Regions from separate parts of the Pseudarthrobacter lactosi genome, predicted to be linked through region 2. Evidence: riboswitches for the same ligand, from Rfam matches in the RefSeq annotation. Region 2 holds a riboswitch; the other holds the start of a gene.
What was found. Region 2 has a riboswitch for glycine ahead of gcvP (aminomethyl-transferring glycine dehydrogenase). Riboswitches for the same ligand answer to the same signal wherever they lie in the genome.

Region 1: linked by a shared signal. The riboswitch ahead of gcvP (aminomethyl-transferring glycine dehydrogenase) and the one ahead of gcvP (aminomethyl-transferring glycine dehydrogenase) in region 2 are both predicted to bind glycine.

What each region holds. Positions count from the first base shown of each region.
Region 1 is NZ_JBVAYS010000002.1:16,102-31,248, reverse strand. It holds gene ACZY0Q_RS10060 (siderophore-interacting protein) at 1-619, shown strand, start outside; gene ACZY0Q_RS10055 (threonine/serine exporter family protein) at 691-2,178, opposite strand; gene ACZY0Q_RS10050 (peptidoglycan bridge formation glycyltransferase FemA/FemB family protein) at 2,218-3,534, opposite strand; gene ACZY0Q_RS10045 (lipid II:glycine glycyltransferase FemX) at 3,621-4,694, opposite strand; gene gcvP (aminomethyl-transferring glycine dehydrogenase) at 4,957-7,821, opposite strand; glycine riboswitch at 7,873-8,018, opposite strand; glycine riboswitch at 8,020-8,117, opposite strand; gene ACZY0Q_RS10035 (TetR/AcrR family transcriptional regulator) at 8,212-8,751, opposite strand; gene ACZY0Q_RS10030 (MFS transporter) at 8,818-10,404, shown strand; gene ACZY0Q_RS10025 (Dps family protein) at 10,501-10,980, opposite strand; gene ACZY0Q_RS10020 (nitrilase-related carbon-nitrogen hydrolase) at 11,194-12,276, shown strand; gene ACZY0Q_RS10015 (agmatine deiminase family protein) at 12,273-13,298, shown strand; gene ACZY0Q_RS10010 (APC family permease) at 13,312-14,874, shown strand; gene ACZY0Q_RS10005 (AMIN-like domain-containing (lipo)protein) at 14,983-15,147, opposite strand, start outside.
Region 2 is NZ_JBVAYS010000001.1:1,813,887-1,829,033, forward strand. It holds gene glyA (serine hydroxymethyltransferase) at 1-1,103, opposite strand, end outside; gene gcvH (glycine cleavage system protein GcvH) at 1,100-1,483, opposite strand; gene gcvT (glycine cleavage system aminomethyltransferase GcvT) at 1,657-2,769, opposite strand; gene gcvP (aminomethyl-transferring glycine dehydrogenase) at 2,792-5,644, opposite strand; glycine riboswitch at 5,806-5,903, opposite strand; gene ACZY0Q_RS08400 (hypothetical protein) at 6,522-6,683, shown strand; gene ACZY0Q_RS08405 (DUF305 domain-containing protein) at 7,386-8,015, shown strand; gene ACZY0Q_RS08410 (F510_1955 family glycosylhydrolase) at 8,100-9,023, shown strand; gene ACZY0Q_RS08415 (cupredoxin domain-containing protein) at 9,324-9,716, shown strand; gene ACZY0Q_RS08420 (hypothetical protein) at 9,713-10,180, shown strand; gene ACZY0Q_RS08425 (hypothetical protein) at 10,359-11,123, shown strand; gene ACZY0Q_RS08430 (sortase domain-containing protein) at 11,214-11,843, shown strand; gene ACZY0Q_RS08435 (hypothetical protein) at 11,892-12,521, shown strand; gene ACZY0Q_RS08440 (cupredoxin domain-containing protein) at 12,570-13,019, shown strand; gene ACZY0Q_RS08445 (DsbA family protein) at 13,730-14,398, opposite strand; gene ACZY0Q_RS08450 (amino acid ABC transporter ATP-binding protein) at 14,556-15,147, opposite strand, start outside.

The sequences.
Region 1 (15,147 bases), on a different contig from region 2:
CATCCGCGAAACCATGCCCCGCGAGCAGTGGCCCTTCACCCGCACGTACACGGTCCGCTGGGTGGACCTCGAGGCGCAGGAACTCGCCATCGATTTTGTGATCCACGGCGACGAGGGGCTGGCCGGTCCGTGGGCGGCTGCTGCCAGGCCTGGCGACACCTTCACCTTCACCGGGCCGGGCGGTGCCTACAACCCGGCGCCCGACGCTGACTGGTACCTCTTTGCCGGCGATGAAGCCGCACTTCCGGCGATCGCCGCCGCCATCGAATCGTTGCCCGCTGAAGCGGCCGGCCTGGCATTTATCGAGGTGGACAGCGACGCCGACATCCAGCCCGTCGCGTCCCCGGCGGGGGTCCAGGTGACCTGGCTGCGCCGCAACGGCGCGCCGGCCGGCGTCGGGGACCTCCTGATCTCAGCGGTGGCTGGCGCCGAGTGGCCCGCTGGGCGGGTCGACGTTTTCGCCCACGGCGAGCGTGGCTACATGAAGGGTCTGCGGGAGGTGCTCTTCGCCCAGCGCGGCCTTGAACGGAGCCAGGTTTCGCTGTCCGGCTACTGGGCCCAGGGCCGGGTGGAGGACGACTTCCAGGCCGAGAAGAAACTCCCCGTAGGGAAGATCTGAGCAGGCAAGAGCTGACTAGGGAAGATCTGGGCAGGGAAGAGCTGACCGAAATTTTCCGACGCCGGCGCTAGCTAGCGGCGGCGCGCGCGCCGCCGCTCATTGCTGGCCAGGCTGCGCGTCAACGGCCGGGCCAGGGTGTCGCCGAGGACAATGCCGGCCGCAGTTCCCAGGACTATCGCGCCGGCATTGAGCATGCCGCCAGCGCCGAGGAGGACATCGGCTTCCTCGATGGTCAGCACATACATGGACCGGAAAATGGTCAGCCCGGGCAGCAGGATCAGGGCGGCCGGGACGGCCACCACCAGCTGGGGTGCGCCCATCTTCAGCGCCACCACCCGCGCCAGCAGCCCAATGACGACCGCGGCGAGCGCCGGGGAGAACCGGTCACCGACGCCGAGGGACCCGGCACCCAGAAGCACAAAATAGCCCACCACGCCCACGCCCGCGGTAGGCAGCAGCAACTCCCACGATGTCTGCTCCGTCACGCCGATGGCCATCACTGCCACGGCGATAAAGATCACCAGAACCCAGAGGTCGTAGGCAGGCGGGAACGTCTCCGTGACACTGATCGGCTCCATCCCGGTCATCGAACCCATCACAAAGGCCACCGCGATCCCGGCCACAATCGCGCCGAACGTCAGCAACGTGGACAGGAACCGGCCCGCTGCGGTCACAGGGAAGCCGTTGATGGCGTCCTGGACCGAGGATACGAGGCGTCCGGTGGGCAGGAGCAGGAGGATGCCTCCCACCACCACAATCGCCGGCGCATTGGTGAGCTCAAACCGCCACAACAGCAACGCGGTGAGCGTAACAGCGAAGGCGCATGCCGCCGTCGTGAAGAAGTCCGGAACCCGCCACCGGCCCAACTGGCGGGCGAGCAGGCTGACGCCGATGTTGGCAACGAAGGCGATGCCCGAGGACACCGGCCCTCCGCCGAGCACGCCCACAAAGACTGCCGCGAACACGCCGAAGGCTACGGTGACCATCCAGCGTGGGAACGGTTTGGGGCTGGTGATGGCCTCGTCCAGCCGGCGGATCGCCTCATCGCGGCCCACTCCTCCGGCCACGATGTCCGTGACCAGCCTGTGTACTTTGGCCAGCCCGGCATAGTTGTTTGTCCAGGACCGCACTACGCGAAGCAGCGCGATGGGCGTCTGGTCCTTGGGCGCGTAGTTGATGCCCACCGACTGGTTGGTGATGTCCACTTCGATGTTTTTCAGCCCCAGCGCCGCGGTGACGGCAATGATGCTCGTCTCCACTTCCAAGGCGCCTGCGCCGTACCGGAACATGGTCTCGGCCAGGTGAAGGGCAAAGTCCAGGGTCTTGCGTGCGGAAGTGTCCACGCCGCTCACCTGGATCATGGGGTTGGCGTAGGGGCTTCCGGCGAGCCTGTCCACAATGCTCATCGGCGCCGTCGGCGGGTTCTCCCCCCGGACCAGTCGCCGCAGCATCTTCTTGGCCGCAGCGTCCTGGCGGAGCTGGGACGCTGTAAGCGGCTCTGTTTTGGGCAAGGCGTTGGTGGGAGGCCTGCTCCGGGGGTTTTCAGGTCGATCGGTCACCTTGGTGCTGATCCCTCTCTTGCACTTCGTGGGTTGGTGTTAGGCCTGGCGTTTCAGCGGCAGTTTGCCCAGCAGGGTGCGGGCTGCAGCGATGGCAGCACGGACCAGGCGGTTGGCCTGGAAGGCTACCCGCCGCACAGGCGTCACGAAGTCCCCCAGCAGCTGGACCACATCGCCGCCGAAGCCCTTCTTGAACTCGTAACCGCCATGGCCTTCCTCGTCCTGCCCTTGGATGCCGAAGGTGCCGTAGAAGTTGTAGCGCGAGTAGCCCTTGTCCAGGGCATGCAGCAGCATCCCCCAATACAGCGAGGTGGCGCCGTTGAAGTAGATGTAGTCCTGCTTGGTGCCACCAATGACGCAGACCACCTCGTCACCGAAACAGACGAAGTGGATGGCGGCCACCGTTGCCACTCCTACCGAGTCCGGGAACCGCTCGATGTCCTTGAGGCTGCGCTCGTAGCTGTCCACGAGGTCCTGGACCACCTTGAGCCGGTTGGCTTTCTTTTTGCTGCCGGTCTCTTCGACCTCACGGCGCAGTTCGGCGGCGGACGCGGTTTCCGCTTCCAAACGTTCGGTGATGGACTTCCGGTATGCGGGGATGTCGATCTTGGCCATCATGAGTTTCGTGAACTCGGCCGAGGTGGTCCGCAGGAGCTGTTCGTAGTATTCGCGTTCCCGGTAGAAGAAGCCCTTTTCGTCACCGGCGGTACTCAGCGCGTCGTAGAACTCGTCAAGGGTCTCCAAGGTGGCCTGTTCAAGGAACACGCCGTTCTTTTCAGCCTTGCGGATGGCCTTCCGGGTCCGGTAGCTGGTGCCCATGATGAGCTCCTCGGCGTCTTTGATGCCGTCGAGTTGCTTGATGAACATCCAGTTGACGTTGGCGAAGTTCATGTCCGAGCCCTGGTGTTCAAGACCCAGGGCCGCCAGGTCCGCCACCAGCGGCCTGTTGTCCACGACCTCGGGGTGTTCGGCGCCGTCGGCGTCGCGGGCGATGTAGGTCAGGTTCGGGGAAATCCGCAGTTCGGCTGCATTGCGTTCCGCGGCACGTTCCTTGAGGAGCCCGACGACGTCACGCACCAGGGCGGCGTCCGTGTAGTCCAGGAGGGGGCCCTTGGCGCACTCGCACACCTTGTAGCCCCAGCGGTTGGTGGTGTAGTTCAGCTTCCCGGCGGCGACCAGATCGCCGTCGCGCCTGACACCGAACAGTTCCACCGCCTGGCCGCGGGCGCGCTGGAAGCGGGTGAAGTCAGCGGACTGGATGAAGTTGTTTTGCGCGTGCTTGAGGGAGAAGGACTCAAACTCGGCATCGCTGAGGACGCTGAGCTCGAGGCCGGCTCCGGCCTTGGTGGGATTCACAGAAGTAACCTCATCTATGGCCGCGCTGCCGCCTGGGGCAGACGCTGGCCTTCGTGGTGTGGATGGTGAGCGTGGCTGGCGGGCTGTCAGTAGAACTGCTGGCCGGTGCGTGCGGTTTCGAGCCGGCGGAAGATCCGTTCCGCACCCTTGACCCACAGGGCATGTTTGACGGGCGACAGCACGTAGTCGTAGCAGCCGACGAAGTCCGTGACCGTCTTCGTGAAGCTGGTCTTGAACATGCCCATGCCGTACAGGTGGTGGGTCTTGTCCTTGATCAGGGCGGACGGCGGTGTGCCGCAGAAGTCGTACTCGGTACAGCCGAGTTCCTGCATTCTCCGGATGGCCTGCCACTGGACCAGGTGCGAATCGCCGTACTGCTTCCTGTTCTGGGTGGAGCCGCCGTCCTTGTAGGTCGCCTTGGATCCGTAGTTGATCACAAAGGCGCCCACGCTGGGTTTGCCGTCCTCATAAACAAAGAAGAAGCTGCCTTGGCCGCGGGTGCAGAATTCGTCCCAGAACCGTGTGTAGTACTCGAGGCTGCGCAACGGCATGGAGCCCTTGGCGTTGACGGTGTCCGCCATCAGGTCATACAGCGCCCGGTACGTTTCCGGACCCGGCTCCGGCTGCACCACTGCGCAGCCTTCGCGCTCTGCCCGGCGGATCGCGTTGCGGGCGCGGGAGGAGATGGACCGGAAGACCTGGTTCTCCGGTGCAGCGATGTCCAGCAACGCGGTGGAGTCATTGGATTGGATGTTCGGGGCCTTCACCAGGCCGGCGGCGGCGAGCCGCGCCCCGGCTTCCGGGGTGGACACAACGTCAGGTTCGATCTTGATGGTGAAGACGTTGAGCTTCCGGCTCCGGGCAAATGCAGCGCACGCGTCCAACACCGGCTTGAGGTCCTCGACGCCACCCAGGTCAGGGCCCTTGATCAGGTACCACAGGCGGCCCAGCACAGGGAATTTTTTCTCCAGCACCAGGTTGTAGCTGGCGGTCCCGGCAGACTCCAGGACCAGGAAGCGGGCGGCCCAGCCTCTGCCGTTCTTCACGGACGCGTAGGCGGCGGACTGCAGCATGTTGCCGCCGTTCGGGTTGGCCGTGACGTGCTTGTCCCAGTTCTCAATTTCCTCCGCTGTGGCAAAGCGGGCGGTGAATTCTCGCAAGGCGGACGTGTCCAATCTCAGGGGTTGCGTAGCCACAAGTCTAAAGCCTCCGGTCACGGCGGCAGGTCCCCGGCATCCGCTGGGCCCACGCCGTCAGGGTTCCCTGGCCGAGCTTGCGAGGCTAGGGGGACGGTGGGGAGCATGCTGCCGGATACCGTAGACCACCGAGGGCCGGCGGGACGGGGTTTTCGAAAGCGTGCGTCAGAGCGACGAAGGAGCAGCACGCGTGAAAAGCCCGGCTTGCCGGGTCCGGGCCCGGACCCTAGTCTTCGAACTCCGACAGCGGCGGGCAGGAGCAGATGAGGTTGCGGTCTCCGGCTGCGCCGTCGATGCGGCCGACGGGCGGGAAGTACTTGTCCTGCTTGAGCGAGGCGAGGGGGAAGGCGGCCTGCTCGCGCGGGTACTCGCGGTTCCAATCGGAAGATACGACGGCGGACGCGGTGTGGGGTGCGTGGCGCAGCGGGCTGTTCTCCACGCTGAAGTCACCGTTGGCCACCTGGTCGATTTCCTTGCGGATGGTGATCATCGCATCGATGAACCGGTCGATCTCCACGAGGTCCTCGGACTCCGTCGGTTCCACCATCAACGTGCCGGCCACCGGGAACGCCAGCGTGGGGGCGTGGAACCCGTAGTCGATCAGGCGCTTGGCCACGTCTTCCGCGGTGACGCCGGTCCTGGCCGTCAGCTCGCGCAGGTCCAGGATGCACTCGTGCGCCACGAGTCCGCCTTCACCGGTGTAGAGGACAGGGAAGTACTTGTTCAGCCGCGCCGCAACGTAGTTCGCCGCCAGCAGTGCCGACTTCGTCGCCTCGGTCAGGCCTTCGGCGCCCATGAGCTTCACGTACGCCCAGGAGATCGGCAGGACGCCTGCGGAGCCGTAGTTGGAGGCGCTGATGGCCACGCCGTGGCCGGCTTCGTGGGCTGCCTTGTTGGCGTCACCGGGCATAAAGGGTGCCAGGTGGGCCTTCGCTGCGACCGGGCCAACACCGGGTCCGCCGCCGCCGTGCGGGATGCAGAAGGTCTTGTGCAGGTTCAGGTGCGAGACGTCGCCGCCGAACTTGCCCGGCTGTGCCAGGCCCACGAGGGCGTTGAGGTTGGCGCCGTCCACGTAGACCTGGCCGCCGGCCGCGTGCACGGCGTCGCAGATTTCGGTCACGTCCGCGTCGTAGACACCGTGCGTGGAGGGGTAGGTGATCATGATGGCCGAGAGGACGTCCTTGTTCGCCTCGATCTTGGCGTTCAGGTCCTTGTGGTCGATGCTGCCGTCCGCAGCGGTAGCGACAACAACCACCTTCATGCCGGCCAGGACGGCGGAGGCGGCGTTGGTGCCGTGGGCCGAGGCCGGGATCAGGCAGACCGTGCGCTGGTCATCGCCGCGGGAGAGGTGGTAGCCGCGGATCGCCAGCAGGCCCGCGAGCTCGCCCTGGGAACCGGCGTTCGGCTGCAGGGACACCTGGTCGTAGCCGGTGATTTCCGCGAGGTCAGACTCCAGCCCGCCGATAAGTTCGCGCCAGCCTACGGTCTGTGAGTCCGGGGCGAACGGGTGGATCGAGGCGAACTCCGGCCAGGAAATGGCTTCCATCTCCGCGGTGGCGTTCAGCTTCATGGTGCACGAACCCAGCGGGATCATGGTCCGGTCCAGCGCAAGGTCCCGATCCGAAAGCCTGCGGATGTAGCGCAGCAGCTGGGTCTCGGAACGGTGCGTGTTGAACACCGGATGCTGCAAGTACTCGGAGGATCGTTCGACGGCGGTATCCAGTGCAAACTGGGTGTCTGTGCCGGCGGCCAAGTCCACCACGGCGGCGCCGAAGACGTCCAGGACACCGGCGACGATGGCCGGGGTTGTGGTTTCGTCGGCCGAGACGCCGATGGTGTCGCCGTCGATGTGGCGCAGGTTGATGCCCTTGGCTTCGGCGGCGGCCACAAGAGCCGCGGCCTTGCTGGGCACGGAAACCGTGACGGTATCAAAGAAGCATGTGTGCAGGACGTCCAGGCCGGCCGCCTTCAGCGATGCGGCGATGGTTGCAGCGTGGCTGTGGGTGGTCTCGGCGATTGCCTTGAGGCCGTCGGCGCCGTGGTAAACGGCGTAGAAGGAGGAAACGATGGCCAGCAGCGCCTGCGCGGTGCAGATATTGGACGTGGCCTTCTCCCGGCGGATGTGCTGCTCACGGGTCTGCAGCGCCAGACGGTACGCGGGGACACCGGCGTTGTCCTTCGAGACACCGACCAGGCGGCCCGGCATGGACCGCTCCAGGCCCTTCGCCACCGCCATGTACGCCGCGTGCGGGCCGCCGAAGAACAGCGGCACCCCGAAACGCTGGGTGGAGCCGACGGCGATATCCGCGCCCTGCTCCCCAGGAGGGGTGATCAGCGTCAACGCCAACAGGTCAGCAGCAACCGTCACCAGCGCGCCGCGCTCCTTCGCAGCCGCGATGATGTCGGCGTGGTTGAAGACCCGACCGGACACGCCGGGCTGCTGCAGGACGATGCCGTTGATAACGCCCTCGGGCAGGCCCGTGGACAGGTCAGCGACCTCCACCTCAAACCCGAGCGCCTCGGCCCGGCCCTTGACGATCGCGATGGTCTGCGGCAGGCAATCGGCATCCAGGACCGTCTTGCCGTCCCGGGCGTCCTTGTTCTTGTTGGCCCGGCGCATCATCAGCACCGCCTCGGCCACGGCGGTGGCTTCATCCAGCAGCGAGGCGTTCGCGATGGGCAGGCCCACGAGATCCTGGACCATGGTCTGGAAATTCAGGAGCGCCTCGAGCCGGCCCTGCGAGATTTCGGGCTGGTACGGGGTGTACGCGGTGTACCAGGCCGGGGCTTCGAGGATGTTCCGGCGGATCACCGCGGGCGTCACGGTGTCGTAATAGCCCTGGCCGATCATCTGCACGGCCGTCTTGTTCTTCGCCGCAAGCTTCCGGAGTTCGGCAAGGACCTCAACCTCACTCAGGGCGTCCTTGAGGGCCAGCGGCTGGGCCTGGCGGATGGAGTCGGGAACGGCGGTGTCCACCAGTGCGTCCACAGTGCCGTAGCCCACAGCCTTGAGCATGGAGTCGATATCGGCCTGGCGGCGGGCGCCAATATGCCGGTCAACGAAAGTGGCCGAGGCCGAATTAACACTCACAAGGAACTCCATTACTAAGGCGGCGCAAGGTACGCCACATCGACTCGGGTTCCTCCCCGCTCTGTCTGGGACCTGAGAGTTTCCGCGCAGCCTGCTTCCGCTAGGCTGCGCTTGCACCGTCGGTGGGCACAGCGGTCCTGACATTCCGGAGTGATCCGGGACGCTTCAGGCGTACGGCCTGCCACTTTCCAGAGTTGCCTGGCCGCGGCGGTACGTGGGCCTGAGAGATTCCTGGGGAGGATTTGCTCCTACGGCGCCTGTTGCACCTACTAACAGAACTCTCCCGCCGCAGATCAAAGGCATATTCAGATGTCGTGCCGGCCACAGATGGCCGCCACGAGGTCCAATTCTCCTACGCCCCGCGCCGCCGGGCAAATGGGGTCGTCAGGTTCAGCCGCGCAGCCGCTCCACGGCGGCGAGAAGCTCCTCGACGTCTCCATGGCGGCCCCGGCCGTCCCCGGTGGTGCCGCTTTCCCACATGGCGTTGAAATACAACCCGTCCCCCATATACAGCACGGCTTTCGCCATGGCCGGACCGACGTCGGCCGCGATCAGGTCCAACCACTGCTGCTGGATGGCGGCAAAGCGACGCCGGGCCTCTTCATGGGCCACTTCGGCCAGCCGCGTGGCGGCCACGAAAGAGCGGTCCATCGGCGTATCGGACCAGACCGAGGAACGGATGAAGTAGGTGGCTGCACCTTCGGCTGCTGCCGCCATCAGTGCCAGGTCCTCGGCGGCCAGTCGGTCCAACCGTTCCAGTACCGCAGCGATCAGCGCTTCCTTGTTGGGGAAATGGTAGAGCAATCCACCCTTGGACACGCCGGCCCGCTTGGCCACGGCGTCCAATGTGGCAGCCCGCTCCCCCACATCGATCAGGAGTTCTTCAAAAGCATCAAGGACTGCATCGCGTGCGACGGGATTTCTGGCCATGGCTTCAATCATGCCCGCTCCGGGTCCGGTTTCTTAACTATACCGTCTGGACGGTATAGTTATTACATGACGTTGTCCGCACAGTCCAACCAGACCACCCGAAGCACCTCCGCGACCGCAGCCGAGGTCCAGCCGTCAGGGCCCGCCAAGGCGCCCTGGCGCGACTGGCTCGCGCTGGCCCTGCTGATGTTTCCGGTGCTCCTGGTTGCGGTGGACAACACCGCGCTGACGTTTGCGCTTCCGGCCATCGCGAGCAGCTTGGAAACGACCGGAGTCCAGCTGCTGTGGATTGTGGACGCCTATCCCCTGGTACTTGCCGGATTGCTGGTTGCCATGGGCAGCCTGGGCGACCGGATCGGGCGCCGACGGCTGCTGCTGACCGGCAGCGTTGGATTCGCGGCGGTCTCAGCAGCAACAGCGTTTGCCCCCAGCGCGGAGTGGCTGATAGCCGGACGGGCGTCGCTGGGATTCTTCGGCGCCATGCTGATGCCCTCAACCCTGTCGCTGATCCGCAACATTTTTCCGGACCCGAACCGGCGCCGGCTGGCCGTAGCCATCTGGGCAGCCGGCTTCTCCGGCGGGGCCGCCCTGGGTCCCATCTTTGGGGGCTGGCTGGTGGAGCAGTTCTGGTGGGGCGCCATCCTGCTGGTCGCCGTGCCCATCATGCTGCCCCTGCTGGCGTTTGGTCCGGCGTTCATCCCGGAATCAAAGGATCCGCGGCCCGGACGGGTGGACGTGCCCAGCATCGCCCTGTCCCTGCTGGTTATGGTGCCCGTTGTGTACGGGATCAAGGAACTGGCGACAGAAGGTTTCGGGGCCGCTCCGTTGGGGCTTGTTGTCTTTGGCCTGGCCATGGGGGTCGTCTTTGTCCGCCGCCAGCACCGGCTGGCCAGCCCCCTGCTGGACATGTCCCTGTTCGGCAACCGGGTGTTCAGCACCGCCATCACGGCAAACGTGCTGGCCCTGTTTTCCTTCAACGGCTTCATTCTCTTCCTCGCACAGCACCTGCAGCTCCTGGACGGGATGACACCGTCGGCCGCCGGAATAGCAATGATCCCGGCCCTGGTGGCCACGGTGCTGGCCGGCCTGGCAGTGGTGCCGCTGGTCCGGAAAGTGCGTCCGGGCTTTGTGGTGGCGGGTGGCCTGGCACTGAGTGCCACCGGCTACGGAATCGCGGTCTTTGGTGATCACGGCTCCGGCCCGGCCCTCCTGCTGGCCGCGCTGCTGATCCTCGCACTGGGGGTGGGCACGGCGGAGACCATTTCCAATGACCTCATCCTGGGCTCCGTGCCAGCAGAGAAGTCAGGAGCGGCGGCCGCCATTTCGGAGACGGGCTATGAGGTGGGGTCCCTGCTGGGGACTGCAGTGCTGGGCTCCATCCTGACCGCTTCCTACCAGCGGAATCTCCTGCTGCCGGCCGGGGTGGAAGAAACGGCGTCAGGCACTGCCGTGCACCAGGCCGGCGAAACTTTGGCAGGCGCAGTGGAGCTGGCCACCAGCCTGCCTGCGCCGCTGGCTGAAGCGCTCCGCGGTGCAGCTCGCCTGGCGTTTGATTCGGGCGTCCACACCACTGCGGCAATTGCGCTGGTACTGATGGCGAGCGCGGCAGTCCTCGCCGCCGTCGTACTCCGGAAAGTTCCGACGGCGGACTAGGGCACCGCCGCCCGCAAGCCAGCGAGCGCACAAGGGCGCCCGGCGTCGGAAGTCATTCCGGCGCCGGGCGCTTGTGGCCTCACTATCGGCCGGAGCCTACTTGGCGTCAGGGGCGGTGACGCTGGCGGAGGCCTTCATGGTCTCGGCGTTCACCATCCACGCATACTGTTCCAGCTTGGCAATGAATTCGTGGAGCAGGTCCGCGGTAGTGGGATCCTCTTCGTCCACTTCGTCATGGACCTTGCGCATGGTGCCCACGGCAGCCTCAAGCGCAGCAACGATCCGCTCGATGGCGTCCTTGGTGTTGATGAGGCCTTCGGGGAACTGGGCCAGGCTGGTGGACTTTGCCACCGTGGCGCTGCGGCCGTCCGGCAGGGCGTGGAGGGCGCGCATCCGCTCGGCCAGATCATCCGCGAACTGCCGGGCGGCATCCACGATTTCGTCCAGCTGCAGGTGAAGGTCCCGGAAGTTGGTCCCCACAATGTTCCAGTGGGCCTGCTTGCCCTGGATGTGCAGCTCAATCAGGTCCGCAAGCACGGCCTGCAGATTGTTGGTCAGGGTCGGTGAAGCTTTCATGAATCCTCCTCGATTGGTCCAGTAGTCCCGACGCTATCAGCCACAGGATCGATCGCGCCGGGCCGGAAGCAAATTTCTCAGTGAGCTTACTAATCCGGCCGGAGTGTCACAAAAGAATGGGATTCATTTAAACCATTGCGCTAAAGCCGTCCGCCCTGCATACTAAATGAACGTCATTCATTTAGTGACGGTCGTCTCACTGGAAGTAAGCCCATGATTGAAATTTCCTGCCTCGACTCACCCGCCTCCCTGGCCCGGACAACGCCGTCCGACCGCCCAGCCCTTCGGGTGGGCGTCGTGCAGCACCGCTGGCATGCAGACACTGCCGTCCTGCAGGCCGAACTCGATGAAGGAATCGGCCGGGCCGCCCGGCTCGGTGCCTCGGTGGTGTTCCTGCCCGAACTCACCCTCTCGCGCTACCCCGCGGACAGCTGCCCCGAAAATGACACGCCCCGGCACGGAGCGTTGCAGCCCGGCGCCGTGCGGCCCGGCTCGGTGCGGCGCCGGCCGTCGGACACCGCTGAGGACCTGCTCACCGGACCCACCTTCCGCTTTGCCGCCGAATCGGCCCGCCGCCACGGGGTGGCAGTCCATGCCTCGCTGTACCAGCAGGTGCCCAACCCGGACGGCACGGACGACGGCCTGGGGCTGAACACCGCCATCCTGGTGTCCTCTGAGGGTGACCTGCTCGCCCGCACGCACAAGCTCCACATCCCGGTCACCGCCGGCTATTACGAAGACAAGTTCTTCCGCCAAGGGCCGGCCGCCGCTGACGCCTACGAGGTCCACGCGCCGGCAGAACTGGGCGGCGCCCGGCTGGGCATGCCCACCTGCTGGGACGAATGGTTCCCGGAAGTGGCCCGGCTTTACTCCCTCGGCGGCGCTGAGATCCTGGTCTACCCCACCGCCATCGGCTCAGAGCCGGACCACCCGGATTTCGACACCCAGCCGCTGTGGCAGCAGGTGATTGTGGGCAACGGCATCGCCAATGGCCTATTTATGGTGGCGCCCAACCGCTGGGGCAGCGAGGGAACGCTGAACTTCTACGGCTCCTCCTTTATCTCCGATCCGTACGGCCGGGTTCTCGTGCAGGCCCCGCGTGATGCCTCCGCGGTGCTGGTGGCAGACCTCGACCTGGACCAGCGCCGGGACTGGCTCACGCTCTTCCCGTTCCTGGCCACCCGCCGCCCGAACACCTACGGCCGGCTTACCGAACCGGTGCGCCGCGACCAACCGCTCGGCGGCGAACAGACTGTACTCCCGTCGTCGGCCATTAACACCGGGGTGACCGTATGAGCACGTGGCGCATGCCCGCCGAAACCGCGCCGCAGGAGCGGCTCTGGATGGCCTTTCCCACTGGCGGCTACACGCTGGGCGAGACGGAGGAAGATGCCCATGCTGCCCGTTCCGTCTGGGCAGCGGTGGCAAACGCCGCCGTCGAATTCGAGCCGGTCACCGTGGTGGTGGACCCCGACGACGTCGGCATCGCCTCGCGCTATCTGCACCCGAACGTCGAGGTACTGGCCGCCCCGCTCAACGATGCGTGGATGCGGGACATCGGGCCCACCTTCGTGTTGGACCAGGACGGAAGCCTCGGCGCCGTCGACTGGGTCTTCAACGGCTGGGGTGCCCAGGACTGGGCGCGCTGGGACAAAGACGCGCTGGTCGCCGGCGAAGTCTCCGGCCGCGCCGGCGCCAGGCATATTCTGTCCGCTCTGGTCAACGAAGGCGGCGGCATCCAGGTGGACGGTCAAGGAACCGTGCTGGTGACCGAAACCGTGCAGCTGGATCCGGGCCGCAACCCGGGACTCAGCCGCGCCGACGTCGAAGCCGAGCTTGCCCGGACAATCGGGGCCACCCACGTGGTCTGGCTCCCCCGCGGACTGGCCAGGGACTCGGAACGGTTCGGCACGCGCGGTCATGTGGACATCGTCGCCGCCATTCCCTCCCCCGGCACCCTGCTGGTGCACTCCCAGCAGGACCCCCGCCACCCGGACTTCCAGGTGAGCCGCGACATCATCGATCACCTCCGCACCACTAAGGACGCGGCCGGCCGGGAGTGGACCATCGTCGAAGTCCCTGCCCCGGAAGTGCTCTGGGATGACGAAGGTTTTGTCGACTACAGCTACATCAACCACGTCGTGGTCAACGGCGGCGTCATCGCCTGTACCTTCGGGGATCCCAACGATGACAAGGCGTTGCAGATCCTGGCGGAGGCCTACCCCGGCCGGCGGGTGGTCGGCATTGACGCCCGTGAGCTCTTCGCCCGCGGCGGCGGCATCCACTGCATCACCCAACAGCAGCCTGCTGCCTCGTAGAAAGCGCTGGACCATGACCCAAACCACCCGCAAGAACACCCCCGCGGGCCAGCCTTCCGGGACGGACACGGCAGGCTCGGCGCACGGCATCACCGCCAAAGGACTGAAGGGCGGGCAGCTGGGCCTCCTCGCCGTCGTCGTTCTTGGCATTTCCACCATCGCGCCGGCGTACACGCTGACCAGCGCCCTCGGCCCCACGGTGAATGAGGCGGGGCTCCAGCTGCCCGTCATTTTCCTGATCGGGTTCATCCCCATGATCCTGGTGTCGCTCGCCTACCGGGAACTGAACGCCGATTCCCCGGACAGCGGCACCACGTTCACCTGGGTCACCAAAGCGTTTGGCCCGTGGGTGGGCTGGATGGGCGGCTGGGGACTGCTCGCCGCCAACATCATCGTCCTGTCCAACCTGGCGGGCGTGGCGGTGGACTTCTTCTATCTCTTCCTGTCGCAGCTGACGGGGGCGCCTGAACTCGCGGACCTCGCGGCCAACAAGCCGTTGAACGTCCTGACGTGCTTCGTTTTTGTGGCCCTCGCCGTGTGGGTGAGCTACCGCGGCCTGCACACCACCAAGCTGGTCCAGTACGGACTCGTCGGATTCCAGCTGCTGGTCCTGGGACTTTTTGTGGGCATGGCGTTCGCGAACTGGTCCACGTCGGAAACGGCCATCCCGTTCAGCTGGGAGTGGTTCGACGTCACCAGGATCGAGACGTTCGGGCAGATCGCCGCCGGAATTTCACTGTCGATCTTTGTCTACTGGGGCTGGGACGTGTGCCTGACGGTGAATGAGGAAACCGCCAACGGCAAAAAGACCGCGGGCCTCGCCGGCACGCTGACCGCCGTCGTGGTTCTGGGGATCTACCTGCTGGTGAGCATCGCCACCATGATGTTCGCCGGCGTCGGCGATACGGGGATTGGCCTGAACAACGCTGAGAACCACGAGAACCTCTTCACGGCGCTTGCGTCACCGATCATGGGGCCGTTCGCCATCCTGATGTCGCTCGCCGTGCTGTCCAGTTCGGCCGCGTCCCTGCAGTCCACGTTCACCTCGCCGTCGCGGAGCCTGCTGGCCATGGCCCACTATGGTGCGCTGCCCGCCCCGTTCAGCCACATCAGCAAGCGCTTCTCGACGCCGGGCTTCGCAACAGTGGCGGCGGGCGTCCTGTCCGCCGGGTTCTACGCAGTGATGCACGTGATCAGCGAAAACGTCCTGAACGACACCATCCTGGCTCTCGGCCTGATGATCTGCTTCTACTACGGACTGACCGCCATCGCCTGCGCCTGGTACTTCCGGAACAGCGTGTTCAGCAGCCTCCGGAACTTCGTACTGCGGCTCCTGTGCCCGGTGCTGGGCGGTGTGGGTCTGTTTGTGGTTTTCCTGCAGACAGCCGTGGACAGCTGGGCGCCGGAGTTCGGCAGCGGCTCCGAGGTCTTCGGCGTTGGGCTGGTGTTTGTACTGGGCATCGGGATCCTGGCGCTCGGGGCGGTGCTGATGGTGATCATGGCACGCCTCAGCCCCGGTTTCTTCCGCGGCGAAACCATCCGCCGGGACACACCTGCGCTGGTGGTCCCGGAGTAGTTGCCCCAACCACAGCATGGCGCCCTGCCCGGAAAGTCTCCGGAGCAGGGCGCCGTTCTTTGGTTTTCCTGATCTTGTCTCAACTGCGGTTCAGCGGCGAACCAACGGTCACCAGAAGTGCGCTACATCCACCACCAGGCGCGATCCGGATCCGGGGCCGTCCAGGGTGAACACCCGGAACGGGAGCCGGGCACGAACGCCCAGGCCGATGCTGGTGTAGCCCTCAAAGCTGCCCGCGTAGGCAACCTGCCGGAAGGTCTGGTATCCCGATAC
Region 2 (15,147 bases):
AACGGTACGGCGTTGCGGTTGACGGTGATGTCAATCGCGGCCAGGCGGTCTTCGGCCTGCTGGCCGTCCAGCTCGCAGTTGCGCAGGTCAACGAGGACCAGGTGCACGTCGGTGCCGCCGGAGATCACGTTGATGCCCTTGGCGGTGACGTCCGGCTGGACCAGGCGGTCGGCCAGGATACTGGCGCCTGCAAGGACGCGCTCCTGGCGTTCCTTGAACTCAGGCGTTGCTGCGATCTTGAAGGCCACAGCCTTGCCGGCGATGACGTGCTCCAGCGGGCCGCCCTGCTGTCCGGGGAAGACAGCGGAGTTGATCTTCTTGGCGATCGCGGCGTCGTTGGAGAGGATGATGCCGCCGCGCGGACCGGCGAGGGTCTTGTGCGTGGTGGACGTGGTGACGTGGGCGTGCGGCACCGGGCTTGGGTGCAGGCCAGCTGCCACCAGGCCGGCGAAGTGCGCCATGTCCACCATCAAGAAGGCACCCACCAGGTCAGCGATCCGGCGGAACTCGGCGAAGTCGAGCTGGCGTGCGTAGGCCGACCAGCCGGCAACGATCAGCTGCGGCTTGTGTTCCAGCGCCAGGCGCTCCACCTCGGCCATGTCAATGGTGTGGGTGTCTTCGCGGACCTGGTACGGGACCACGTTGTAGAGCCGGCCGGAGAAGTTGATCTTCATGCCGTGGGTGAGGTGGCCGCCGTGGGCCAGGTTCAGGCCCATGATGGTATCGCCCGGCTTGATCAGCGCGTGCATGACCGAGGCGTTGGCCTGGGCGCCGGAGTGCGGCTGCACGTTGGCGAACTCGGCACCGAACAGGGCCTTCACCCGGTCGATGGCCAGCTGCTCGATGACGTCCACGTGTTCGCACCCGCCGTAGTAGCGCTTGCCCGGGTAGCCCTCGGCGTACTTGTTGGTCAGGACCGAGCCCTGCGCCTGCATCACGGCAACGGCCGTGTGGTTCTCGGAGGCGATCATTTCCAGGCCATTGCGCTGGCGGCCCAGTTCGTCGTCGATCTTGGCCGCGATCTCCGGGTCCAGCACCGACAGGTCGGTATCCAGGCTCGCTGAGACTACCTGCTCAAAGACGGTTTCGGTTGTGGCGCTCACAGTTCGCCACCGTTGACTTCGGCGTATTCCTGAGCGGAGAGCAACGGGCCCTCGGACTCGACGGTGACCTTGAACAGCCAGCCGGCACCGTAGGGATCGGAGTTGATCAGTGCGGGATCGCTCACGGCGCCGTCATTGATTTCCGTGACCTCGCCTGTGACCGGGGAGTACAGGTCGGAAACGGACTTGGTGGACTCGATCTCGCCGCAGGTCTCCCCCGCGGTCACCGTGGAGCCAACCTCGGGCAGGTCCACGTAGACGATGTCGCCCAGCGCCTCAGCGGCAACAGCGGACACGCCAACAACGGACGGCCCGGAGCCATCAGTGGAGATCCACTCGTGCTCGGCGGAGTACTTCAGTTCAGCGGCAACCTTAGCCATGTTGTGTATTCCTTAAGTTTGGAGTTCAAAAGTGAGAGAGCGTTCGCCCAAACACCGCAATAAGTGAGAGAGCGTTTGGCGGGGCCGGCGGGCGGGGGTTTTCGAAAGCGTGCGTCAGAGCGACGAAGGAGCAGCACGCGTGAAAACTCCGGCCTGCCGGTTCCGGACTTGGGCTACTTTTGGCGCTTGTAGAACGGCAGGGCGACAACCTCGAACGGTTCTGCCTTGCCGCGCAGGTCGATGTCCAGGGCGGTGCCAATCTCGGCGTGCTCGACGTCGACATAGGCCATCGCGACCGGGTAGCCGAGGGTGGGGCTGGGCTGGCCGGAGGTGACTTCGCCAACCACGGCACCGTTCTTGAGCACCGGGTAGTGACCGCGGCCGGCACGACGTCCCAGGCCCTTCAAGCCCACAAGCTTACGCTTGGATCCGGCTTCCTTGGCGGCTTCCAGGGCAGAGCGGCCCACGAAGTCGCCTTCCTTGCTCTTGAGTGCCACAACGCCACCCAGGCCGGCGTCGAACGGTGAGCGTTCGAGCGAAAGCTCGTTGCCGTAGAGCGGCATGCCGGCTTCGAGGCGGAGCGAATCGCGTGAGGCGAGGCCGCACGGAACGATGCCGAACTCGGCCCCTGCTTCGGCGACGGACGCCCACAGGGAGGCGGCGCCGTCGTTCGCTACGAAGAGCTCGAAGCCGTCCTCGCCGGTGTAGCCGGTGCGGGCCAGGATGACGTTGTGGCCGGCCACGGTGAGCTCGTTGAACGCGTAGTACTTCAGGTCGGTGACCAGTGCGTGCTGGGCCTCGTCGGTCAGCTTGAGCAGGATGGCCTCGGCCTTGGGGCCCTGGACCGCGATCAGCGAGGTGATGGCGGAGGCGTCCTCCACCTTCACGTTGAACGCCACGGCGCGTTCGGCCAGGGCGACGGCGACGGTGGGGGCGTTGCCCGCGTTGGGGACCACGAGGTACTTCTCGTCGCCGAAGCGGTAGACGATGAGGTCATCGATGATGCCGCCGTCGGCGTCGCAGATGAGCGAGTACTTGGCCTTGCCGTCCGCGATGGCGGAGAGCTTGCCCACCAGCGCGTAGTCCAGGAACGCGCCGGCTTCCAGGCCGGTGACCCAGACTTCGCCCATGTGGGAGAGGTCGAACAGGCCGGCGGCCTTGCGCACCGCGTGGTGCTCGGCCAGCTCGGAGCTGTACTTCAGGGGCATCTGCCAGCCACCGAAATCGGTGAAGGAAGCGCCGAGTTTCTTGTGCTCTTCGTAAAGAGCGGTGTAGTTCTCAGTCATTATGAAAGCCTTTCACACGAAACTAGTTCGCGAATTCCTCGATGGGCGGGCAGGAGCAGATGAGGTTGCGGTCTCCGGCGGCGCCGTCGATGCGGCCGACGGGCGGGAAGTACTTGTCTTGCTTGAGCGAGGCGAGCGGGAAGGCGGCCTGCTCACGCGGGTAGGCCCGGGTCCAATCGGAACTCACGACGGCGGACGCGGTGTGGGGTGCGTGGCGCAGCGGGCTGTTCTCCACGCTGAAGTCGCCGTTGGCCACCTGGTCGATTTCCTTCCGGATGGTGATCATCGCATCGATGAACCGGTCGATCTCCACCAGATCCTCGGACTCCGTGGGCTCCACCATCAGCGTGCCCGCAACCGGGAACGCCAGGGTGGGGGCGTGGAAGCCGTAATCGATCAGACGCTTGGCCACATCTTCCGCGGTGACGCCGGTCTTCGCCGTCAGCTCGCGCAGGTCCAGGATGCACTCGTGCGCCACCAGACCGCCCTCGCCCGTGTAGAGGACCGGGAAGTACTCGTTCAGCCGTGCGGCAACATAGTTTGCCGCGAGCAGCGCGGACTTCGTGGCCTCGGTCAGGCCCTCGGCACCCATCAGCTTCACGTACGCCCACGAGATGGGCAGGACACCGGCGGAGCCGTAGTTGGACGCTGAGATGGCCACGCCGTGACCGGACTCGTGCGCTGCTTTGTTGGCGTCACTTGGCATAAAGGGTGCCAGATGGGCCTTCGCTGCGACCGGGCCAACACCCGGTCCGCCGCCACCGTGGGGGATGCAGAAGGTCTTGTGCAGGTTCAGGTGCGAGACGTCGCCGCCGAACTTGCCCGGCTGCGCCAGACCGACGAGCGCGTTCAGGTTGGCGCCATCCACGTAGACCTGGCCGCCGGCCGCGTGCACGGCGTCGCAGATTTCGGTCACGTCGGCGTCGTAGACGCCGTGGGTGGAAGGGTAGGTGATCATGATGGCCGAAAGGACGTCCCTGTGGGCCTCGATCTTGGCGTACAGGTCAGCGTGATCGATGCTGCCGTCCGCAGCTGTGGCAACAACAACAACCTTCATTCCGGCGAGGACGGCCGAGGCGGCGTTGGTACCGTGGGCCGAGGCCGGGATCAGGCAGACCGTGCGCTGGTCATCACCGCGGGAGAGGTGGTAGCCGCGGATCGCCAGCAGGCCGGCGAGCTCGCCCTGGGAACCCGCGTTCGGCTGCAGGGACACCTGGTCGTAGCCGGTGATTTCCGCGAGGTCAGCTTCCAGCCCGCCGATGAGCTCGCGCCAGCCCACGGTCTGGGAGTCCGGGGCGAACGGGTGGATGGAGGCGAACTCCGGCCAGGAAATGGCTTCCATCTCCGCCGTGGCGTTCAGCTTCATGGTGCACGAACCCAACGGGATCATGGTCCGGTCCAGCGCCAGGTCCCGGTCGCTCAGCCTGCGGATGTAACGCAGCAGCTGGGTTTCGGAACGGTGCGTGTTGAACACCGGGTGCTGCAGGTACTCGGAGGAACGGAGGACCGATTCGGGCAGCTCAAAGCCCTTCGCGTCCACCACGGGACCGGCACCGAAGGCGACGGCAATCGCGGAGAGGACATCCGTCGTCGTGGTTTCATCAGCGGAGACGCCGATGGTGTCCTCGTCGATGCGGCGCAGGTTGATCCCGCGTGCTTCGGCGGCGGCGATGACCTTGGCGGCCTTGCCCGGGACGCGGACGGTGACGGTGTCGAAGAAGGTCTCGGTGACCAGTTCGCGGCCGGCGACCTTCAGCGTGGTGGCCAGCGTGCGGGCGTTGTGGTGGACGCGCTCGGCGATTGCCTTGAGGCCGTCGGGGCCGTGGTAGACGGCGTAGAAGGAGGAGACGATGGCCAGCAGCGCCTGCGCGGTGCAGATGTTGGACGTGGCCTTCTCACGGCGGATGTGCTGCTCACGGGTCTGCAGCGCCAAACGGTAGGCCGGGACCCCGGCGTTGTCCTTGGAGACACCGACGAGGCGGCCGGGCATGGACCGCTCCAGGCCCTTCGCCACCGCCATGTACGCCGCGTGCGGGCCGCCGAAGAACAACGGCACCCCAAACCTCTGGGTGGAGCCGACGGCGATATCCGCGCCCTGCTCCCCCGGAGGGGTGATCAGCGTCAAGGCCAACAGGTCAGCAGCAACCGTCACGAGCGCGCCGCGCTCCTTGGCTGCGGCGATGACGTCGGCGTGGTTGAAGACCCGGCCGGACACGCCGGGCTGCTGCAGGACAATGCCGTTGATGACACCCTCGGGCAGGCCCGTCGACAGGTCAGCGACCTCCACCTCGAAACCGAGGGCCTCGGCGCGGCCCTTCACGATCGCGATGGTCTGCGGCAGGCAATCGGCATCCAGGACCGTCTTGCCGTCGCGGGCGTCCTTGTTCTTGTTCGCCCGGCGCATCATCAGCACGGCCTCGGCCACGGCGGTGGCCTCATCCAGCAGCGAGGCGTTCGCGATCGGCAGGCCCACGAGGTCCTGGACCATGGTCTGGAAGTTCAGCAAAGCCTCGAGCCGGCCCTGCGAAATCTCCGGCTGATACGGCGTGTACGCGGTGTACCAGGCCGGGGCCTCGAGGATGTTGCGGCGGATCACCGCGGGCGTGACGGTGTCGTAGTAGCCCTGGCCGATCATCTGCACGGCCGTCTTGTTCTTCGACGCGAGCTTGCGGAGTTCGGCAAGGACCTCAACCTCGCTGAGGGCGTCCTTGAGGGCCAGCGGCTTGGCCTGGCGGATGGAGTCGGGGACGGCAACGTCCACGAGGCCGTCGACGCTGTCATAGCCAACGGCTTTGAGCATGGTGTCGATATCGGCCTGGCGGCGGGCACCGATATGCCGATCCGCGAAGGTGGTTGGTGCTGACTGAACGGTCATGAAGGAACTCCATAATTCAGGTGGCGTGCTGGGTACGCCACATTGATTCGGGTTCCTCCCCGCTCTGTATTGGACCTGAGAGTTTCCGCACCCCCATTGCTTTCGCAGGGTGGCGCTTGCACCGTCGGTGAGCCCGTTGCCGGACTACTTTCCAGAGTTGCCTAACCGCGGCGGTACGTGGGCCTGAGAGATTCCCGGAGAGGATTTGCTCCTACGGCGCCTGCTGAACGTACCGGCAGGACTCTCCCGCCGCAGATCAAAAGCATGTGCCACTTCATCAGTGACACGTCTCACAGGTTAGCCCGATTCCGGGCCGCGTGCAAGATTTCGAGTGGCAACGGCGTCGCATCACCATCGATTGCTCCGTAGGGGCCCTTCTGAACCCTCAAAACGGCCCCTACGGAGCAATCGATGAGAAATCGGGGTCTGGCGTGGGAAGACGACCGCTGGTAGCTTGCGCCGGTTCGCGGCCGGTCGATGTCAGGACGCTGGCTTCCAGATGTCCAACTCAGCCCAGTTGGCGGGAAATCCCATGCTCACGCTCGGAGAGATGAGTTGCGACCCGTCTGGCGCTCGAAGCTCAATGTCGAGTTTTCTGACCTGAGTCTTGAAAGTCAGATGCCAGCCAGAGCCGCTCGTGTGTGACCGGAGCATGAACGCCAGAGTGGCCGCATAAATATAAAGCCTCTGATGCGGTTTGGGCGTGGCCGTGAAGCTTGGCTCGAGCAGGTGTGCAAGCAAGTCACCATCTGTCTCGTGTGCCTTGAGCGAGAGCGCTCGTTTGAAAGCTCGGTTGAAGAGACGAGAGCCGTGCGCGCAGGCATGTCGAAAGTCGACCAGTATTGCACCAAAGGGTCGAGGATGGACGAACCCGAACATGCGGGCCACCGTCCCCCTGGCCGCCGGTGTTCTTGCCTTCGCCGGGGTCGTACTGTCCCCGGCAGCCGGCGCTGTGCTGATGTCCGTGTCCACGATCGTGGTGGCCCTGAACGCCCAGCTGCTGCGGAGGGTGAAACTCAATCCCGCCCAGGTACGTTGAACCAGAAATGCTGACCGGCAGGAAAACTCCTGCCGGTAGGCTTAAAGCTTCGAACCTGCACGGAAGGGAGGAATCGTTATGACCGCACCATCCCGTGGTCCCCTCACCGCGTTCCTCCTACGTGCAGGATTTTTGACTGCGGCCCTGGCCATCATCGCCGGCATCTTCGGCATGCACATCATGACAGGGGCGCACCATATAAGTGCCGCGCACAGCATGCCGGCAGCAGTCGGCGGCGAGTCAACGATACACATGCCAAGCATTCCCGCCGGCCACTCCCATGCAACAGGGGCGTCGCCGGACGGGAGGGCAGTTACTCAAGCAGTAACTGGATCGTCGTCTTCGTGTGCCCCTGCAGGTTCCTGCCCCGAGATGTCCGCCGGGGGCAATGCCTGCGTGCTGTCCCCGGGGAACACGTCGCTGTCAGCCCCTGCGCCTGGAACAGCACCCCACGCGTTACCGGACTTAGGGGTCGCGGCTGCGGCCAGCAGGAACTATTCCTATTCGCCGGGTAGCCCCTCCCCTGGTGACCTCTGTATCAGCCGGACGTAAATTGCTCGACGGCGCCGTGTTCTTCCCGGCGCACCATCCAGTCATACGGCACGCATGAAACAGGCCCGCCCCAGGGGCGCGGCCGTCACTGCACGCAAACCGAAAGGCGCGCCACGCGCCCGCTGATACTTTTTGAGGACCCTGATTTTCATGAAAAAGATCCTGACCATTTCCGCTGCCGCCATTGCCGCAGCAATGGCCCTCGCCGGATGCTCCGCCGGACCGGAAGCCGGAAGTTCGGCGACCGGCAGCATGCCCGGAACGAACCACGGCAGCTCCAGCTCAGCCCCGGCAACTTCGGCAGCAGCCTCGGCTGACTTCAACGACGCTGACAGCATATTCGCGCAGATGATGATCCCCCACCATGCCCAGGCCGTGTCCATGAGCGACGTCATGCTCAAGAAGGAAGGCATTCCCGCCGCGGTAACCGATCTGGCCACCAAGATCAAGGCCGCCCAGGGACCGGAGATTGAGGAGATGACCGGCTGGCTTGAGAACTGGGGACAGCCCACCGAAATGCCAACCGGCATGGCCCCTGGACACAGCATGTCCGGGATGACGGGCGAGGAAGACATGGCCAAACTCGAGGCCGCCCAGGGCTCCGAGGCCGCCAAACTGTTCCTCACCCAGATGATCGCCCACCACGAAGGCGCCGTCATGATGGCCAAGACCGAGACCACCGACGGCAAGAACGCTGACGCGGTCCAGCTCAGCAAGGACATCGTCAGTTCCCAGGAAGCCGAAATCCAGGAAATGAAAGACCTGCTGGCCACCCTGTAGCCAGCACACCACGGCACCGGCCCCGCCCCCTAAGGGTCGGTGCCTCCCCCCATACACATTTCCCGGATCACTCTGGAGTTCCCCGTGCCCCTGCAATTTATGAACCGAGGACGTCCCGACGCTGGGCTCACCGCGGCCGCCGCCCTCTTACTTACCTTGTCCGCCTGTTCCTCCGGCTCAACCACCGGCACCCAACCGTCCACAGCGGCCGCCGGTTTCCCCAGCTCCCACGTCCACGGGCTAAGCGTGAACCGCGAAACCGATCAGGTCCTGTTGGCCACCCATGAAGGCCTGTTCAACGTCGCCAAGTCACCCGCCACCAAAATCGGGGAGACCAACGACCTGATGGGGTTCACCGCCGCCGCCGACCAGGGCGTCTTTTACGCCTCCGGGCACCCGGGCCCCGGCTCGGATCTGCCCAACCCCATGGGCCTGATCAAATCTGTGGACGGCGGTAAGACCTGGGAGCAGCTGTCCCGCCAGGGTGAATCGGACTTCCATGCCCTCACGGCAACCAAATCCGGAATCGTCGCCTACGACGGGACACTGCTGACCAGCCCCGACGGGAAATCCTGGTCACCTGCCACGGCCGGGTTCGTTCCCGCCGTTCTGGCAGGCACCCCGGAAAGTGAAACCGTCCTCGCCACCACCCAGGACGGGCTCCAGCGCTCCACCGACGGCGGGAAAACCTGGAAACTGAACACCACAGCCCCGATCATGCAATTCGTTGCGTTCGCCAGCGGCACCGAAGTCGTCGGCATCGAGCCCAACGGTTCAGTCCACTATTCAACCGACGCGGGGAGTACCTGGATCCAGACAGGCCATATCGATGGACAGGTCCAGGCGATAACCGCTGTGAAGAAGACAGTAGGCAAACCATGGATCTGGGCAGCCACCACTGAAGGACTCCTCGTATCCGACGACGGCGGCCGGGTGTTCCATGCCCCTAACCCGGTCCGACCAACATCATCGGGACTATCGCCTTCACCGGTGTCACCTGCGAGCTGATGATCATGGCAGCCTAGGCGGATGGAGCATCAGGAGAGCTGTCCCTTCTGGGCCGGAGTGACGAAGCAGTCAGCGAAGCCCAACAACTGCTGGCCGCCTCCACCTGACCCGTTCCGGGCCCTGCTCGTTCTCGCTTACGCCTATTAACGGCTTTATCGCTGGCGGGAGGCGGCCCAAGTGTAGGAACGGGCGCTGCGCAGGCAGTCCGTAAGGGCGGGGGTGACGAATAGCGTGCAGGGTAGTTTCCTGATGGACGCGCCGTCCGGCGGGTGGAGGACACATCCCTTGAAGGGGATTGTCATGAAAATCATTACCCGTATGTGGTTTGTAGCCGCGGCCGTGTCGCTGGCGGGCATCACCGGATGCGCAGCCCAAAGCGGCGACTCCTCCGCCCCTCCCGCGGCCAGTTCCGCTGCCCAGTCAACTCAAGGATCAGCCCAGAGAGCTGAAGCGGTCATCACCATCAAGGATTTCAAGTTTGAGATTCCGGCGCCGGTGAAGCCGGGTTCGATGGTGACGGTGACGAACGCGGACAGCGCCCCGCACACCCTCACTTCCAAGGACAAGGGCGGGTTCGACATTGAGGTCCCGGGCGGCGCCACGGTGATTTTCCAGGCACCGGATGCCCCCGGTGAGTACGGAATCATTTGTACTTTCCACTCGCAGATGACCGGGACGCTGGTCGTAAAATGAACCGCCAGGAACTGAACCGGCCTGCGCGTTCTCTTTGGGTGCTGCGCGTCACTGTCGCGGTGGCCCTGGTGGTCAGCGCCGTGATCCATGTCCAGCTCGCCCCCGGCTACCAGCAGGCCGCCCCGGGCGGCATCGGGCAGGGGACCCTGTTTCTGGCCCAGGCCGGAGCCGCGGCTCTGGCAGCGGTGTTCGTGCTGCTCAAAGGATCCCGGACCGCTTTCGCTGCCGCCGCTGCGGTGGCGTTGTCCTCCCTGGCCGCGGTCATCCTCTACCGGTATGTCCAGGTACCCGCTATCGGGCCGCTGCCCTCAATGTACGAACCCGTCTGGTACACCGCCAAGACCATAACGGCTATCGCTGAATCTGTCGCGGGGGCGATGGCCGGGTGCGCCCTGCTGCAGAAAACCCGTACCGGGTCAGGGAAAGCTGCGCGGGGCAGACGCCGCGGCGCTTCGGCGGCTTAACCCAGCCAGATCACGGCCTGCAGAATTACACGGGGGACCTCCCAGCGGTTGCCTCCCCAAAAATATGTGAACCCGGCCACTTTCGTTCCCATCCTTTCCCGGAGTTGTTGCGAAGTACTGGTGACCCCCTTCCCGGGGGCGCCAACATCACACGCGCGTGTATGAGGAGATTTTTCCAATGAATAAGACACTTCGCTTTATGGCAGTCCCCACCCTTGCTTTGGCCGCTCTTGCCCTTTCCGGTTCTCCCGCGATGGCCGCCGACGGGTCCTACCAGTCCACCCTGAAGCAGCTCAACGGCAGCGCCGGCTCGGGCACGATCACCCTTGATGTCACCGGCAACCAGGCCCACGTCGTCCTGAAAGTTTCGGGCATGCCGGCGACCTTCATGGACGCCCCGTACCCGCACGTGCAGCACATCCACGGCGGAGCCAAGGGCGTCTGCCCGGACCCCTCGGCTGATAAGGACGGCGACCAGGTCATCTCCACTACCGAAGGCGCCCCGTCCTACGGCGGCATCGTCACCACCCTGTCCACCAGCGGCGACACCAGCCCCGCAGCAGGCCTTGACCTGAAGGTCGGCGGACAGGGCGCTTCCTACACGGTGGACCGCACGTTCGAACTGAACGCTGAGACCAAGGCCGCACTTGACGCAGGCACCGCAGTGGTAGTTGTTCACGGCCTTGACCCCGCCACCCTCAGCGCAGCCGGCCAGGCCGCAAAGAGCGACCTCGCCCCCACGCTTCCCCTTGCCGCTACCTCCCCTGCACTGTGCGGGACGTTGACTGCCGGACAGATGAAGATGCCTGCCGGCGGTGCAGCGACCGGCATCGCCACCGAAACCGGCACTGACACCGGAGCCCTTGCCATCGGTTCCGGCCTGGCCCTGATCGCCCTCGCCGGGGGCGCCTATGCCGTCCGCCGCCGCAACGCAGCAGCCTAAGCCAAAGCTGAACGGATCAATACTGTGACAACCAAGAATCCCGGCCGCCGTAGAGGTCTCGGGGCCCCCACGGCGGCCGGGGTTCTGCTCATGCTTTCCCTAGCCGGCTGCGCCGCCGGACCCGCCACCACTCCCGACGCCGGAACGGCACCTTCCGCCTCCGTCTCATCCGTGGCTCCCCCCGCGCTCACGTCCCCGACCGTACCCGCACCGCCGCCTGCTGCCACCGAGGCCCTGCCCGCAGCGCAGCTTCCGGCGGTACTGGCCGCTTCGGCTCCCGTCACCCTGAACATTCCCTCAATCGGGGTCCGCACAGACCTTCTCCACCTGGGGCTGGAGGACAACGGCTCCCTCAAAGTCCCGCAGGACACCGGCAACGGAGCCCCCGCGGGCTGGTACGAAGGTTCCCCCACCGCCGGGGAACGCGGACCCTCAGTGATGCTGGGCCACGTCAACGCCCTCGGAGGGCACACGGGCGTCTTCGCCGACCTGCGCAAACTCACCCCCGGCGCCGAGATCAACGTTTCGCGGACCGACGGCACCACTGCGGTGTTCATCGTTGACCGAGGCGCCCTGTACCCCAAAAACGAATTCCCCACCCTCGACGTCTACGGCAACACCCCAGGGGCTGAACTCCGCCTGATCACCTGCGACGGCTACGACCCTGCCACCGGACTCTTCGATGACAACTACGTCATCTACGCCAAACTCAAAGCCTAGAGACCGGCCGCGCACCCACAAAAAGGGAGCGGCCAGAATTGGATGCCCATGAAACAGCACAAGCCCTTGCTGGCCACCCTGGGCATCGCCGCCATGCTGCTCTCCGGCTGCGCAACAGCAGCCGGATCCGTCACCGCAGCGCCAAACGTTTCGACCGCGGCCCCGCCAGCCACGTCGCCTGAAGCAAGCCACAGCAGCGGGCATCACGGCCAGGGCTCGCCGTCTCGGGGCACGACGTCGAATGCGCCCAGCGCCGCTGCCCTGATGGTCTGCGGGGACCAGCCCAAGGAGAGGCTTCGGTCCATCCTGGATCTGGGCTCGGACCCGCACACGATCAATACCTGGGCCAACAGCACCTTCACCTGCACCTACCACCTGGCTGAAGGAGCGCTGGTCATCTCCGTCCAGGAAGCCACGGACAAGGCATCCGCACGAAAATACTTCGACGCGATGCAGGCCCTCGCCAAGGACGCAACACCCATCGAAGGCCTGGCGAACCTCGGATTCCCGGCCTACGAAACCGCCGACGGATCAGCCGTGTTCCAAAAAGACAACTTCGTTTTGCACGTGAACGCCAGCGACCTGCCCCCAAACCTTGGACCGGAAAACATCACCAGAAACGCACTGGCCTACCAGCTCTCCACCACAATCCTCGCCTGCTGGATCGAACACCCCTGACCATCTGCTTTTAGTACGGCACCGGCAGTTTCCATGAAAGGTTTCACCATGAAAGCAACCACCAGAACCGGCAGCGCACTCGGACTCGCGGCGGCAGCAGTAGTGCTGGTCCTGTCCGGCTGCGGTGCTTCCGGGGTGTCCGGGTCCGGCACGACAGCTGCCCCCACACTGACGGAAGAATTCCCGACAGCTACGGCCGCCACCACAGCATCCGCTCCCTCCACGTCAGGCACCGGCTCAACAACTGCGGCGGCGCCGGCAGAAATCCTGATTACAGGCTTCAAATACCAGGGTGCGGACACCGTGAGCCCCGGGGCGGAGATCACCGTCACCAACGAAGACATCGAAGCGCATACCATCACTGCGGACACCGGCACCACGTTCGACGTCAACGTCAAAGTCGGCACCGGAACCTTCACCGCCCCCACCGAACCCGGGACTTACCCCTACCACTGCAACTTCCACGGCAACATGAAAGGCACCCTCACCGTCAAATAGGGCCCCACAGATACCGCTGCAGGAGTAACTCAAGTCAGTCGGTGCCTGCTGCGCCCACTGACTGGCGCAATTGCAGAACCCCTCCCGGATCCTGGCCTTGACCCCCGGGAGATTCAGGTTCAGGGCCGCGGCGACTTCCGCGTAGGTCTGCCCGCTACAGTAGGCCATGACTATTGCCTCCGACTGCGTGGCAGTAGTCGTGGACAGGATGGCCAAGTGGGGTCCGCCTGGTCGAAGGCGGCGAACCTGCTGCTCAGGTCGCGCGATGTCGGAATGTCCCGAGCAACCTTTTATAGGCGGTCGCGAGCACCCTCGAACTAGCAGGCTGCCATTTAGCGACGCAAAAATAAACCGCCATTAATCGCTTACAGAGCCGCTTGAGCACGGCGGAGTCCTGCGACTGGACGTAGTGCCGCGCATCCTCAGCAGATGCAAACATGCGTGCGTAGCTGGATCTGGGTGCTGTAGCGGCCCCGCCTGGAGAGCCGAGTCCCAGGACATCACCGAATCTGAGGATCAAGGCCGGCGCCCCCGGAACACGGACAGAATGCCCGCAGGCTTCCCCGCCCGATGTCTGCGGCACGAGTGAGAAGGATCCGCTGGGTTCGCAACGCGTTTGAGGGCTGGTGTCCTATACCCCTCATATTTCCGCGAAGTGCTGGATTCTTACAGGCAGCGCGTGGAAAATGAACCCGACGGCACCGGCGGCGCTACTTAGCGGCGTCGTCGAGCAGCTGCCGGAACTGGGCTTCGGTGTTGAGGGTGAGTTTTTCGCCGTTGAGGAAGAACGTCGGGGTGCCGGTCACGCCGAGCGTCTTGCCGTCCGCTAAGTCCCGGCGGATCCGTTCCTTCGCATCCTCGGCCGCTACGTCCTGATCGAACTTTGCCATGTCGAGGCCGAGCCCCTCAGCGTAGGTCCGGATCAGGGCGCCCTGCGAGTCCTGCTTTCCGCCCCACTCCGGCTGGGTCTCGAAAAGCTTCGCGACCATCGCCTCGTACTGGCCCTGGCGTGCGGCCGCTTCGACGGCGAGCGCTGCGGTGCCGGAGTTCAGATGGCCCGGCAGCGGGAAGTAGCGATGGACGAAGGTGATGCGATCCCCGTAATCCTTCTTCAGTTGGCTCACCAAGGGTTCGGCAGCGCGGCAGGCTTCGCATTCAAAGTCCAGGAACTCAACGAGCTGCGCTTTCTCGGCCGCCGGGGCGGTGAGCCGGTGGCTGTCTTCCCTGACAACCGCGGGATCAGCGGATGCCTGTGGCGCGGGCGCCGCGGGTTTGTTCGCGGTAAACAAGGCGAACCAGATCACGCCGCCAATCACGAGGACCCCCAGCAGGGTCCAGATTGCTACTCGAACATTGCGCGCAACAGTGACGGCACTCATTGGTTGGTGTCCCCTCAGATCAGAAACCAGGTAGCTCGATCATAGCCAGAGCCGGCCGCACCGCCGTCGGCCAGCACGCCCCGGCCGTAGACACCCGATGCCGGTCCGGGCGTGATCCGCTTCGCACACCACCGCCCGGACCGCTTAGGTTGAGCTGTCAGAGCACCCTGGAGAGGAACTCCTGCGTGCGGGGCTGCTGCGGGTTGGCGATGATGTCACGCGGGTTGCCGCTTTCGATCACGACGCCGCCGTCCATGAAGGTCAGGGTGTCTCCGACCTCCCGTGCGAAGCCGATCTCGTGGGTCACCACGATCATGGTCATGCCGGACTTGGCCAGGTCTTTCATCACGCTGAGCACTTCGCCCACGAGTTCCGGGTCCAGAGCCGAGGTGGGCTCGTCGAAGAGCATCAGCTCAGGCTCCATCGCCAGTGCACGGGCGATAGCCACGCGCTGCTGCTGGCCGCCGGAGAGCTGCGCGGGATAGTGGTTGGCGTGGTTGCCGAGACCCACACGGTCCAGAAGTTCCATCGCTCGTGATCTGGCCTGCAGCTTGGACTGCCGCTTGACCTGGGTGGGCGCCTCAATAATGTTCTGCAGCGCCGTACGGTGCGGGAAGAGGTTGAAGCGCTGGAAGACCATGCCGATCTCCCGGCGCTGGGCGGCGATCTCTTTGAGAGTCAGGTCATGCAGGCGGCCACGGGTCTCACGGTAGCCGATCAGTTCCTCGCGGAGGTGGATCCGGCCGGCG